3 regions of the Halomonas sp. hl-4 genome follow, and region 3 is predicted to be linked to each of the others. Evidence: predicted binding sites of a transcription regulator. Region 3 holds the regulator's gene; each other region holds the start of a gene.
The links. The regulator FNR, encoded in region 3, switches genes on or off when oxygen is low (the NO sensors DNR and NnrR bind a similar motif). The targets are predictions, from matches to a motif close to TTGATNTANATCAA.
Positions count from the first base shown of each region.

Region 1: the regulator FNR is predicted to act here: its motif matches at 1,377-1,390, upstream of CPH17_RS09830 (Hsp20/alpha crystallin family protein).
Region 2: the regulator FNR is predicted to act here: its motif matches at 2,049-2,062, upstream of kdgD (5-dehydro-4-deoxyglucarate dehydratase).

Region 1 covers NZ_LT907845.1:2,060,639-2,064,885, forward strand. Annotated here, with positions in the region: gene CPH17_RS09825 (BON domain-containing protein) at 1-633, opposite strand, end outside; gene CPH17_RS09830 (Hsp20/alpha crystallin family protein) at 751-1,254, opposite strand; gene CPH17_RS09835 (PHA/PHB synthase family protein) at 1,623-3,350, shown strand; gene CPH17_RS09840 (helix-turn-helix domain-containing protein) at 3,702-4,247, shown strand, end outside.
Region 2 covers NZ_LT907845.1:2,446,681-2,450,927, reverse strand. Annotated here, with positions in the region: gene CPH17_RS11585 (AEC family transporter) at 1-308, shown strand, start outside; gene thpD (ectoine hydroxylase) at 693-1,604, shown strand; gene kdgD (5-dehydro-4-deoxyglucarate dehydratase) at 2,140-3,051, shown strand; gene CPH17_RS11570 (ABC transporter substrate-binding protein) at 3,111-4,160, shown strand.
Region 3 covers NZ_LT907845.1:3,555,148-3,559,394, reverse strand. Annotated here, with positions in the region: gene hemN (oxygen-independent coproporphyrinogen III oxidase) at 1-1,050, shown strand, start outside; gene fnr (fumarate/nitrate reduction transcriptional regulator Fnr) at 1,113-1,853, shown strand; gene ttcA (tRNA 2-thiocytidine(32) synthetase TtcA) at 1,850-2,773, opposite strand; gene CPH17_RS16685 (DNA polymerase III subunit epsilon) at 2,851-3,492, opposite strand; gene CPH17_RS16680 (putative nucleotidyltransferase substrate binding domain-containing protein) at 3,489-4,247, opposite strand, start outside.

The DNA.
Region 1 (4,247 bases), 1.5 Mb from region 3:
CGTTACAGTCCATACGCCGGGAGAGTTCCATACCGCGTGGTTTATCAAGTCTCTTTCCACTAAACTATCTACCTTACCACTAATTTTAACATCGTGATCATGGACTTCCACTTTAATCGCATTAGCATCTTGGATAGCCTTTCGTTTAAGTGAGTTTTCAATATCAACTCTAACTGCCGCAGCAGAAAGGTTAGGCTTAATAACAATTTGATTACTCACACCAACCACACCTGCTAAGTAACGTATAGATGTTTCCGCTAAGCGACGTTGATAATCCCAAGGCACCATACCGGAAAGAGTCACCCAGCCGTTTTCAACCATTACTTTTAATGGGTCATTTGGAACGAATATATTCCACTCTAGTGTGTTTTTAACAGCACGAGCGATATCCGCATCTGTACGCTTTGCATTACCCGGTAGTTTTACATCAATTTCTATGGCAACACCCTTCACACCGCTGACACGCTGCGCTGCCGTTTCAGCATGCCATTTTTCTGCATAGCTATCGACATGGCCCGCCAAAGTTACAATGCCACCTTTAACTTCTACTCCAATATCTGAAGCACGAACGGATGGCTCCCATCCGAGCTCAGCAAGTACATCTTTTTGAATTTGAGCGTCTGATTTCAACATAGCAGTATTCCTTTTATTCGATAGATAAATTATTCGTCGCAACATGGTATTTCATTACCTATTTACGACACCCTGTCTAAGCGAAGATATCACTTCACATTTTACAAAGACGTATATTCAACTGACCTCTAACTTCCGCCTTAATGGTTGTTTAACTTTAGGCAATGTTATTGTTAGTATGCCGTCTTTAAATTTGGCGTCTGCATGTTGCGTATCTACCTCAACAGGCAAACCAATCGTTCTTGAAAAAGAACCTTGCCAAATTTCTGAATGATAATATTCATCCTTTTTCTCGTCTGCCTTACCAGAACGCTCACACTTCAACATCAAGGAATGTTCTGTGACTTCAATGACTAAATCCTTACGATCAACCCCTGGCATTTCAGCACGCACGATAATTTCTTTTTCACGATCAATAATGTCCACTTTTGGATTGTGCTGCCCAAAAAAACCAAGACGCTCTTTTACCGAATCATCTTTAAAAAAAGGTTTCATCCAGTTTCGCTCAAAAAAGCCTTCCATCATTCGATCAAACTCTTCCAATGGGCTTGAAAAGCGACTGGCAGGCATTTTACTTGCATCTGGAACAGACACATCAGACTTGGTAGATGATTTTGCCATTTCGATACTCCTTATTTATACGGGCCTGAGTCATAGTTAAAAACCACTTTCTATTTATAGTCCAGCCACTCTTCTTTTGAAGCATGACAAACATACCAAAAAAGCACTATCTTGAGACAAAATTGACATAGAGCAAAAAATATCGCTTTTTTATAATGATAAAAAACCACTTATTTTTCTTTAAATTTCACTAAGATAATATATTTTAAAAATTTTTTACCTAGACAACTTTATAAAAAAGGGGCATTAGCTACATACACAGCCAAAAATAACTATCATAATTATATTCATAACCATCTTACATATTGGTTGATTAATATTGGATGGCTATTTCGATTCTCACTCATCGGTTTTTAAGGATAATATGCATGTTTTTCAACGACAACCAGCACCAAAATATGGACAGACTGGTGCGTGCTTCACTGGCTGGAATGACATTGGGCATTTCTCCGGCATCAGTAATGTTAACTTACTTGGACTGGCTATCTAGCACGGCGCTTTCGCCCGGAACGCAATCTTTGTTACTGCAAAAAGCCATCAAGAAACAGCTCCGCTTGTTATCTTGGGCTAGCCATTCGGCCTTTGACCCAAATGCGAGCCCTTGTATTGACCCCTTACCTCAAGACCGACGTTTTCGCGATCCTAGCTGGCGCTACTATCCCTATAACTTGCTTTACCAAGGTTTTCTGCTGCAGCAGCAGTGGTGGTACAACGCCACTACCAACGTCAGTGGTCTCTCCCCTCATCACGAGCGGGCCGTAGAGTTTGGCGCTCGCCAATGGCTTGACGTGTTTTCACCCTCCAACTACTTAATGACTAATCCCGTTGTATTAAAAAACACCTTTTTCAGCGGAGGGACCAACTTGGTTCAGGGAATGCAACACTACTATGAAGATCTCCAGAATCATTATCTTGGCAAAAGGCCAGCCGGTACTGAAGAGTATATAGTCGGGCAGGATGTAGCGATCACACCAGGTAAAGTCGTGTATCGCAATCATCTGATCGAACTGATCCAGTACACGCCTACCACGGATAAGGTGCACGCTATTCCGACGCTGATCGTGCCAGCGTGGATCATGAAGTATTACATCCTCGACCTCTCACCTCACAACTCGCTAGTCAAGTACCTGGTTGATCATGGTCATACCGTGTTTATGATTTCCTGGCGTAATCCAACCGCCGAGGATCGTAATATCGGCATGGATGACTATCGCCAGCAAGGCATTTCAGAGAGTCTCGATATTATCCGGCACCTCATTCCCAATCAGAAGGTACATGGTGTCGGCTACTGTTTAGGCGGAACGCTGCTAGCCATTACTGCAGCGACGATGGCGCGTAATAACGATGATCGCTTAGCGTCGATGACACTATTTGCCGCACAGACCGATTTTCGAGAAGCTGGCGAACTAATGTTATTTATCGATGAGAAGCAACTCGCTTTCCTTGAAGATATGATGTGGTCTCAGGGCATTCTTGATACCAAACAAATGTCAGGAGCATTTCAGATTCTTCGTTCTAACGATTTGGTATGGTCTCGAATTGTAAATGAATATCTGCTGGGCACGAGAAATCCCATTAACGACTTAATGGCCTGGAATACTGACGCAACGCGCATGCCCTACCGCATGCATTCAGAATATTTACGCAACCTTTTTTTAAATAATGATTTAGCCGAAGGCCGATTTAGAGTAGATGACCGTCCGGTAGCGCTTAGCGATATACAGGTACCCATATTTTGCGTTGGAACAGAATGGGATCATGTTGCTCCGTGGCGATCTACTTATAGATTGAACCTGCTTTCAGATGCACCCGAAATTACTTTTCTACTTACCAGCGGTGGCCATAACGCAGGCATTATCAGCCCTCCCGGATACACTCACCGGCATTATCGTATGACGACGTCATATGAGAACGATATTTACATTGACCCCGACACTTGGTTACAGAGTACCGTTATTCACCCAGGTTCTTGGTGGAACGCTTGGCAAACTTGGTTAGCAGACAAATCAGGTCCTTTTAACAAAGCACCTAAGGTTGGGTCGACAACTTATATACCGATAGAAGATGCTCCTGGCAGTTATGTAAAGCAAAAATAAAAAAATTTATTTTTATCAATAGCCTTTAATTAAATTAAACATCAAGAACCTACTATCAGCAATTAAAGAAAAACACTAAGCATAAAAAACTGCATGCATCATCATTCACCTTATTAAAATTATTGACAAGGAAGGTAACGCAAGCATCAAAATAAATCAGCCATCTAGCAGAATTGCATACCACAAAAACTCAACCTTCTGTTTTATATGCTTTTATTTTAATAAATAATAATAGTTGCAGTTTATAGAAAAACACCTAATATTAATTATTGCATAATAATTTTAAAATCAACTCAAAAATGACTACCAAAAAATAATTTATCTTCAAATATTTAAAAGGAGGGCTTTAAAATGGACGCACTATCTCCTTCAAATAGAAAAAAAGAGAATGCATATTACCATTCCGGCACATCCATCATAGAAGATTTAAATAACTTAACTCAACCTTCATTTATCTTAAATAAAAGAAATATTTTAATACATCAAGGCCGTCCTTTTCAAGGTTTATACGTAGTCCATTGCGGCACATTAAAACAATTGGATTATAGGAAAAAGGGTGAAGAAACACTTACTCATTTTTTCCTACCCGGTGATATAATTGGACTGGATGCTATCGAAGATGGATTTTATAGCGGAAGTGTCACTGCTATTGAAACATCGGGCCTGCTACCTATACCTTTTAGCTGTATTGAGGAGTTACTCAACACTCACTCTCAACACATACGATTGTTGCGCTGCTTAAGTAAAGCTATTCGCTACGCTCACACCCGAATGTGGCAAATAGTAAACCAGCCATCAGATGCAAGGTTGGCCTTTTTTGTCATTGATATGTCATGTCACTTTCAAGCCCGGGGCTATTCGCCATACTGTTTCAGACTAGCGATGTCGAGGCGAGAA
Region 2 (4,247 bases), 1.1 Mb from region 3:
TGGTCGCTGTCGGCGTGGCGTTGCGCCCGGCCGCGCTGCTGCGTGTTGACCGCGGTGTGCTGGCCACTAACAGTGTCAAGCTGATACTCATGCCGGCACTGGTGCTGGGGCTCTCTTGGCTAGTAGGTCTGGATACGGTGAGCCGTGATGTCGCGTTGCTGTTTGCCGCGCTGCCTACCGCTACGTCGGCGTATATTTTGGCCCGCCAACTGGGCGGCGATGCTGAATTGATGGCGGCGATTATTACCGGTCAAACGCTGTTGGCGATGCTGACGCTGCCCGTTTGGCTTCAACTGGCGAGCGGATGAAAAACTAAATAAAAAATATTCGTATTTGTGTTGACGCGGTAAATGAGAACGATTACATTGTGGTTGTGGCGTTTGATGAGACGCCACAGACCACGACAGAAAGCGACAGTTTCCTGTCATGGTTTCTCCCTCTCATTGCTAGTCACGGTCTTTTGCCGCTCCTTTGGAGCGGCTTTCTTTTTTCTAATCTCTGTTAGTGCCTCTCTTCTTATGCTGCCTCTTTGGCTACTTATCTTCGCTTAGCAGCTGATTTTAAACGCATGCATAGCTGAAACGTTTCTAACGCGGATAGGGCGTCATTGCTGAGGCGTGTTTTGGCGTCTACGTTTTAAAAGTGGCGCCTGAACGCGCTTTCTGACATGCATACTAACGGAGGAGTTTGCCATGAATGATACCCAAGATCTTTTCCCCACTCGCTTGGAACGAAAGTTGGGAATGTTTGAGCGCATCGACCCAGTGGTATATGGCGATGAGTCTCAGCTTGCGAATGGCCCATTGGACAGGTCGCAAATTGATGAGTATGAGAGAAAAGGCTTCCTCTCATTTGAAGGGTTTTATGATGCTGACGATATGCAGGCTTTTCTTCAAGAGCTACGTGAGTATGAAGACGATGCTGATCTGAAGCTCTCCGAAGGGACTATTCTTGAACCAGGGCGTGAAGAGATACGCACGGTGTTCGGTATCCATCAAGTATCAAAACGCTTCCAGCGCCTGACTCGAGATCCAAAGTTGCTGGCGATCGTTAAGCAATTGCTGGGCAGTGATGTCTATATCCATCAGTCACGGATCAACTATAAGCCAGGGTTCAAAGGTAAGGGGTTTGAGTGGCATTCGGACTTTGAAACATGGCATAGCGAAGACGGCATGCCGCGTATGCGTGCGCTAAGTTGTTCAATCGTCCTCACTGACAACGGCGAGTTTAACGGTCCGCTGATGCTGATTCCCGGCTCGCACCGGTACTTTGTTCCCTGTGTGGGACGAACGCCGGAAAATAACTACAAAGAGTCGCTGAAAAGCCAAGAGGTAGGGGTGCCGCCCGCGAGCAGCCTTCGCGAGATAATGCTTGAAAACGATATTGAAGCACCCAAAGGCCCAGCAGGGTCTCTGGTAATTTTCGAAAGCAATACCATGCACGGCTCCAATATCAACATGTCCTGCTGGCCAAGAAGTAACCTGTTCTTTGTCTACAATAGTGTTGAAAATACACTTCACGACCCTTACTGCGGTAACCGGCCTCGCCCAGAATTTCTGGCCAACCGCACCGAGTGGGAGCCCCTTGAGCCCCTTCAGGAGTAACCTCTTGTACATTGCCGTATTGAGCGCAAAACCTGACGGTGGCAATTGCTGACTTGCGCCAATACGGCACTTCGCGAGATTTTCGAGATTTTGAACCGCCTTCTGGACGTTGATCAAAAAATGACGCGCCTAGGATACGCACTTACAGGCCCCCTGATGCAGCAGGGGGTCGCGAATGCTAGATGTTTACCTTCCCTTCATGATTTTCTAATAAATAACGTTAGCTCCAAGGTATGAGCAAAAAATACCCCGAAACCGCCCACACTCCCTTAGCAGAGTGCGGCGCTGACTATAAACGCCTAAGTCGCTGTTAATGGTTGAATTGCGTGATATGAGGCTGCATAAGCGTCGCGCTTAGCCTATGGGAGAGGTGGTTAAACTTTGGTTGTATTTTGCGATGGCCGACTTGCTTAACCCGACGGGGGCGATTAGTTTTTAACTTGTATGATGTATGACAACTAAGAGGTTGTCACGATTTTAAGCCTCGCGAATGGGTGTTGGCACACTTCTACGAGGGAAGCATGAGGATGGTGGCGTGAAGTTTTCCAAACAAGACGTAATACAAGCGATCGGTGATGGCCTACTCTCGTTCCCGATCACCGACTTCGACGATAACGGCCAGTTCGATGAAGCCAGCTACCGCGAGCGGCTTGCCTGGTTTATTAACCACGACATTTCAGCGGTATTCGTGGCCGGCGGCACCGGTGAGTTTTTTAACCTATCGCTGGAAGAATACCGCCAGGTGGTACGTGCAGCTGTCGATGTGGTCGATGGCAAGCTCCCGGTGATTGCCAGCGCGGGGTTAAGCGTGGCCTCGGGAAAAGCCTTCGCCAGAGCCGCGGAAGAAGCCGGCGCCGACGGCATTCTGCTAATGCCGCCCTACTTAACCGAATGCCCACAGGAAGGCCTGGTGGCCTATGCAAAGCAAATTTGCGATGCCACACCGATCAACGTTATCTACTACAACCGGGGTAACGGCATCCTCAACGCGGCGTCTGTCCAGGCGTTGGCCGATGCCTGCCCGAACTTGATCGGTCTGAAAGACGGCAAGGGCGATATTCAAGCGCTGAATAAAATCATCAAGACTATGGGCGACCGTCTGACCTATATCGGTGGCGTGCCTACCGCCGAGATTTTCGCCGAAGCGTATCTGTCGATTGGCGTTAACACATACTCCTCGGCCGTCTTCAATTTTGTTCCCGATATGGCGGTGGCCTTCTATCGAGCCCTCCGTGCTGGGGACAGCCACATCGTTAAGCAAATTACCCAAGAGTTTTTTATTCCGTTTATCGATTTACGGGATCAAAAAGCGGGGTATGCCGTGAGCCTGGTTAAGGCGGGTGCCGAGATTATCGGTCGCCCGGCTGGCGAGGTACGCGCGCCATTGACGATGCCGTCTGCCGACGAGTGTCGGCAACTAAAGCAACTAATCGATAATACGAAGTAAAAATCCTTATCAAACCGCAAAGTGATAACAAATTAACAACGAGCGAATGAGGTGAAGTTATGATCGTATCCAAAAAAATGATGACAGGTGTAGGTTCGGTAGCGCTTATGGCGGCAATAAGCGCCAGCTCTGGTGCTGTCCTGGCCCAGGAGCTAAAAGGTAATGTCCGCGTTGTCATCGGCTCTACGTCGACCGGGGCAGACACCTATCAGAACTCCAGTTTCGTAGTGGACAAGCTAGCCGAGCATCTAGATATCAACATGAAGGTCGATGCGGTTGGGGCGAACGCGGCATTTCGCACTCTGGACCGAGATCCGCGCGGTAATACCCTGATGATCTTCCATGATTATGCCTATTTAGGCCACTTATACGGCGTGGAAGGCTTCAGCGATATCTTCGAGAAGTACGCCATTGGGCCTGCCGTATCTATTAACCCAGGCAATGCTTATCTGGTACCCAAGGACTCGCCCTACGAGAATCTGGAGGACATCATCGCTGCCGCAGGTGAAGGCGAGACAATACGTGTTGCGATCCAGCCGGGTGGCGTTTCCGAGATCGGTTTTAGCGCTTTGAAGAACGCTATCGCCATTGAGCATCCGGGGCAGGAAGATAATCTGGTCGCTGTGAACACAGGCTCCCAGTCGGACAAGAATCAGCAGCTGTTCGATGATCAAGTCGACGTTATTAATGGCTCCGTGCAAGCTAACGAGCAGTTCACTCGCTTGCCTGAAGATGATCAAAAGGCCATGCGTTTCGTTTGGTTGACGGCGAGTGAGGAAACCATAGAACAAGCGCCTGAAGATGGGCTGGGCGAAACATCGCGTGAACAGTTGTTGGAGTATGTTGAGCCTAACGTCAACGTCACCATGGGCGATGACGAAAGTTTCACTTTCGATAAGGAGTTCTTCTTCCTTTATAACAAAGACATGGACCCTGCTATCGTTGAGCAAATCGATGAGGCGCTGGCCGAGATCTACGATGAGGGCGAGATTCAGGAAACCCTGAAAGACAGTTTCTTCATCCCCAACTTCATGCCATCTGATGAAGCTGAAGCGCACTTTAAAGAGAAGGCAGAGCGTTACGCAAGTATCATCGAAAACATCAAATAAATCCTTTGGGCACTGGTGGCTTAGTTCTACCAGTGCCCTTTCATTCAGGTAGAACCGATAGAGAATAATACAGAGACAGGGTGTCTC
Region 3 (4,247 bases):
TGGGGTGGCGGCACACCAACCTTTTTAACGCTTGACCAGATGAGCGAATTGATTGACCGCCTGGATGCCCGCTTCGGTCTGTCCAGCGACCCCGAGCGCGACTACGCCATTGAAATCGACCCGCGCGAAGCCGATGTGTTAACCCTGCGTCATCTGCAATCGCTGGGCTTTAACCGGCTGAGCCTGGGCGTGCAGGACTTTGATCCTCAGGTACAGCGAGCGATTAACCGTGACCAGCCACGGGTACTCACCGAAACGCTGATGGACGAAGCCCAGCGACTGGGCTTCCGCTCGCTCAACCTGGACCTTATCTACGGTCTACCACTGCAAACGGCGAACAGTTTTGCACAGACGCTTCGCCAGGTCATAGAACTGAACCCGGCGCGCCTGTCGGTGTTCAACTATGCCCACCTTCCGGAGCGTTTTCCGCCCCAGCGGCGCATTCGCCAGCAGGACCTGCCCGACGCCGACGAGAAACTGGCCATGCTGCGCGTCACCATCGAGATGCTCACCGATGCCGGTTATGTGCATATCGGCATGGATCATTTTGCCCGACCGGACGACAGCCTGGTTCTTGCCCAGCAAAACGGCACGCTGCAGCGCAACTTCCAGGGCTATTCCAGCCACGCCCAGTGCGATCTGATTGGCTTTGGTGTATCAGCCATTTCACGCCTTGACGATTGTTATGCGCAAAACAACAGCCAGCTCAATCTTTACCAGTCAGCCATTGATCAAGGGCAGCTAGCCACACAGCGTGGCGTATGCCTGAGTCGCGACGACCTGATTCGCCGCGATGCCATTGAGCGCTTGATGTGTGACATGCAGTTGGATTTGGCGGCGCTCGGCAAGCGCTGGCAGATTGATGCCCACCAGTATTTCCGCCTAGCGCTTAGTTCTCTCGACCAGGCAAAGCGCGATGGACTAGTGGATATACAGGGCAACAAGCTGCGCGTTTCCCCTTTAGGGCGATTGCTAATTCGCCATTTAGCCATGGCGTTTGATGCTCGCCTGGCTAATCAGAGCGAACAGCGCTATTCAAAAATAGTTTGACGGTTGCTGCCCATATGCTCCAGCTTACATAATGAAGCCATGCGCCACTGACGGAGACTCTCATGCTGGAACCAATGCTCCAACGGCGTGCCATCCTACATGAGGCACGCTGTCAAACCTGCAGCTTAAGCTCGCTGTGCCTGCCATTAGCGCTCGAACTGGAAGATATAGACCAGTTTGATGCGATTATTCGGCGACGCGCCCCGCTCAAAAAAGGCGAGCAGCTTTTTCGCCAGGGGGAGCCGTTTACCAGCGTATATGCCGTGCGTTCAGGCAGCTTAAAACAGGTCACCAGCGAAGGCGGTGGCTTTGAACAGCTGACCAACTTCTATCTGCCAAGTGAACTGGTAGGCTTAGATGCTATCGATGAACCCCATTACCCCGGCAGCGTGGTCGCGCTGGAAACCACCACGGTATGCGAGATTCCGTTTGACCAACTGGATCATTTGTCTGAAAAGCTGCCCGAGCTACGCGGCCAGCTATACCGCAGCATGAGCAAAGAACTGCGTAATGACCGGCGAATGATGCGGCTGCTGTCCCGCAAAACCGCCGACCAGCGCCTGGCAAGCTTTCTGATCACGCTTTCCGACCGTTTTCGCCGCCGGGGCTACTCGCCCTACAGTTTTCGACTCTCGATGCCCAGAGCGGATATCGGCAACTATCTCGGGCTCGCTGTGGAAACCGTCAGCCGGATTGTAAGCCGCTTCCAATCTCAGGAAGTGGTGGACGTGTCAGGCCGCGAGGTACGCATTCTTGATATAGCGAGACTGCAGCAGCTTGCCGAAGAAGACGCCGCTCCCTAGCCAACAGTGAGCGCCTGAATGCGCCCCGCCATTAACTCAGCCTGTTTGGCTTCTAGCCCGGCGAAGTCAAACAGATCGCGGTCCGCAAGCTGCGAGGGCGCAACATTGGTGACGGCTTTAAACATACTTTCCAATCGGCCGGGATGTTTTTTATCCCAATCCGCCAGCATATCTTTCACTACTTGACGCTGTAGGTTGGGCTGCGAGCCACAAAGGTTGCAAGGGATAATAGGGAACGCCATTTGCTGGGCGTACTCAACGATATCCGCCTCTTTGCAGTACGCCAGCGGTCGGATAACGATGTTCTTGCCGTCGTCAGAAAGCAATTTGGGCGGCATTGATTTTAGCGTGCCACCGAAGAACATATTTAAAAACAGCGTTTCAAGAATGTCTTCCCGATGGTGGCCCAGGGCAATCTTAGTGGCGCCAATCTCTTCGGCAAAGCCGTACAGCGAACCGCGGCGCAAGCGCGAACATAGCGCGCAAGTGGTTTTGCCTTCCGGGGTTTTCTCTTTCACCACCGAATAGGTATCACGCTCCAGAATGTGGTATTCCACCCCGCGTTGCTCGAGATAGGTCGGCAACACATGCTCAGGAAAGCCCGGCTGTTTCTGGTCCATGTTGACGGCCACCAGCGAGAAGTTCACCGGCGCATTGCGCTGCAGGCTGAGCAGCATCTCCAGCATTGTATAACTGTCTTTGCCGCCGCTCAGGCAGACCATAACGCGATCGCCCTCATCGATCATGCGATAGTCAATGATCGCATTGCCCACTTCGCGGCGAAGACGCTTTTGTAGCTTATTGAACTCGCGTTTTTGTTTGGCTGCGTGGGATTCAGAAGCGACAGCCGCTTCGGGGAAGCCGGGTGCCGCATTAGGGGTCGCCAACGCTGGGTCAAAATGATCAAGGTGATGTTGCATGGTATAAGCACTGCCGATGGTAAAAGAAGCAACCGCTATTCTAGCAACTCCCAGCGCCAGCGCCCAACTGCTTGCCACTACAGGGCAGCATCCACCTCCGTACGCTGCAAGCGAAGATACAGCAGCGCGCTGGCGGTGGCATCTTCAAGCGCCCGCTGAGGCGCCTGGCTGGGCACTTGCCAACAGTTTAGCGCTCTGGCTAGCTCATCTTCTTGCTCAGCCTGGGGGTGTAAGCGGCGCAGATGGCGCTGGTGCAGCTTGGTGACATCCACCCGTGCATTGGGCAGGCCAAACCCTAGATGGCGGCGTAGCGCCTGCTCGAGCGGCGCGAGGCGCTGCTCAAGCTGCCAGCCGACGATCGGCCGGTTGCCGATAAACTCGACTAGCGAACGCAGGCTTTCAACATCGAGCGGTAGCGTGGTCTCCACGTTGTACAGCAACTGATGACGGCGCTCGGCGGCGTCGCTTCCTCGCGCGCCTTCGCTCAGCGCTGCAACCCATGCGCGACTGGTCAGGATTTGGTGATGACGCAGCGTTACCGCCGCGATGCTCATTACCCCATGGTGGGCAAAACACGAAAGCGCCACCAGTTCATTTCCTAGGTAAGGTTGGAAAAGCCACGCATAGGGAGAAGCTGCATAGCGGCGGCGCTCGCTTCCCCGGCGCAGCAGGCCGCCAAGCCAACCAAAGGGGGCATCTAAATAGTGTCGACTGATCACGAATACTCCAGGTGATAACGATGCGAGAGACGCTGTTTGAAATCTTTAACGATGTGCAGCGCTTCGCGAAGCAAATCACGCTCCAACGACGATAACTCCTGCACGACGACCCGGTTGGAGCGCTCCGGTTGGTTAACGGATGATCCGTCGGCGATATCATTGAGCTGCTGCTTAAGCCGCAACTCGGTAAACAGCGCTAAGGCTTCGCCTAGGTCGTCAGCAAAGCGCCGGTTGAGACGCCCGTCCTCGGCCAGCGCATCCAACCGGCCAAACGTCGAGGTGTCGTGAATACGCCGCTCAAGCGCCATGGTGCGAACGCCGTGAACGATGGGAAAAATACCGCCTTTTTTTATATCGATGCCGTGCTGGGGCTTCTTAAGCGAACCAAACAGCGTCAAGGGAGTAGAAAAACGCAGCGCAGTGCGGGCGAAATACGACAGCAGCAACTCGTCCCGGGAGCAACGCTCGAACAGCTCCTCACGGACGCTTTCCAGCAGGCTCGGGTTGCCCGCCACGCCGTGGGCGTCGAGCATGATCGCCAGCTTCATCAGGCTATCGCCGTCACGTGCGCTGGCCCAGCGCGCAATGCGCCCTTTCCATTCGCTTACCGTGGCCACCCAATCCGGGTTCGACACCATGATATTGCCCGGACAAGGCGGGTAACCCAGCTCAATAAGGGTGGCCGTGAGGCGCTGCATGTCATCCCCAACAGCGGGCCACTCAGCGTCGTCGGCCAGAATCAAGCCGTTATCCTG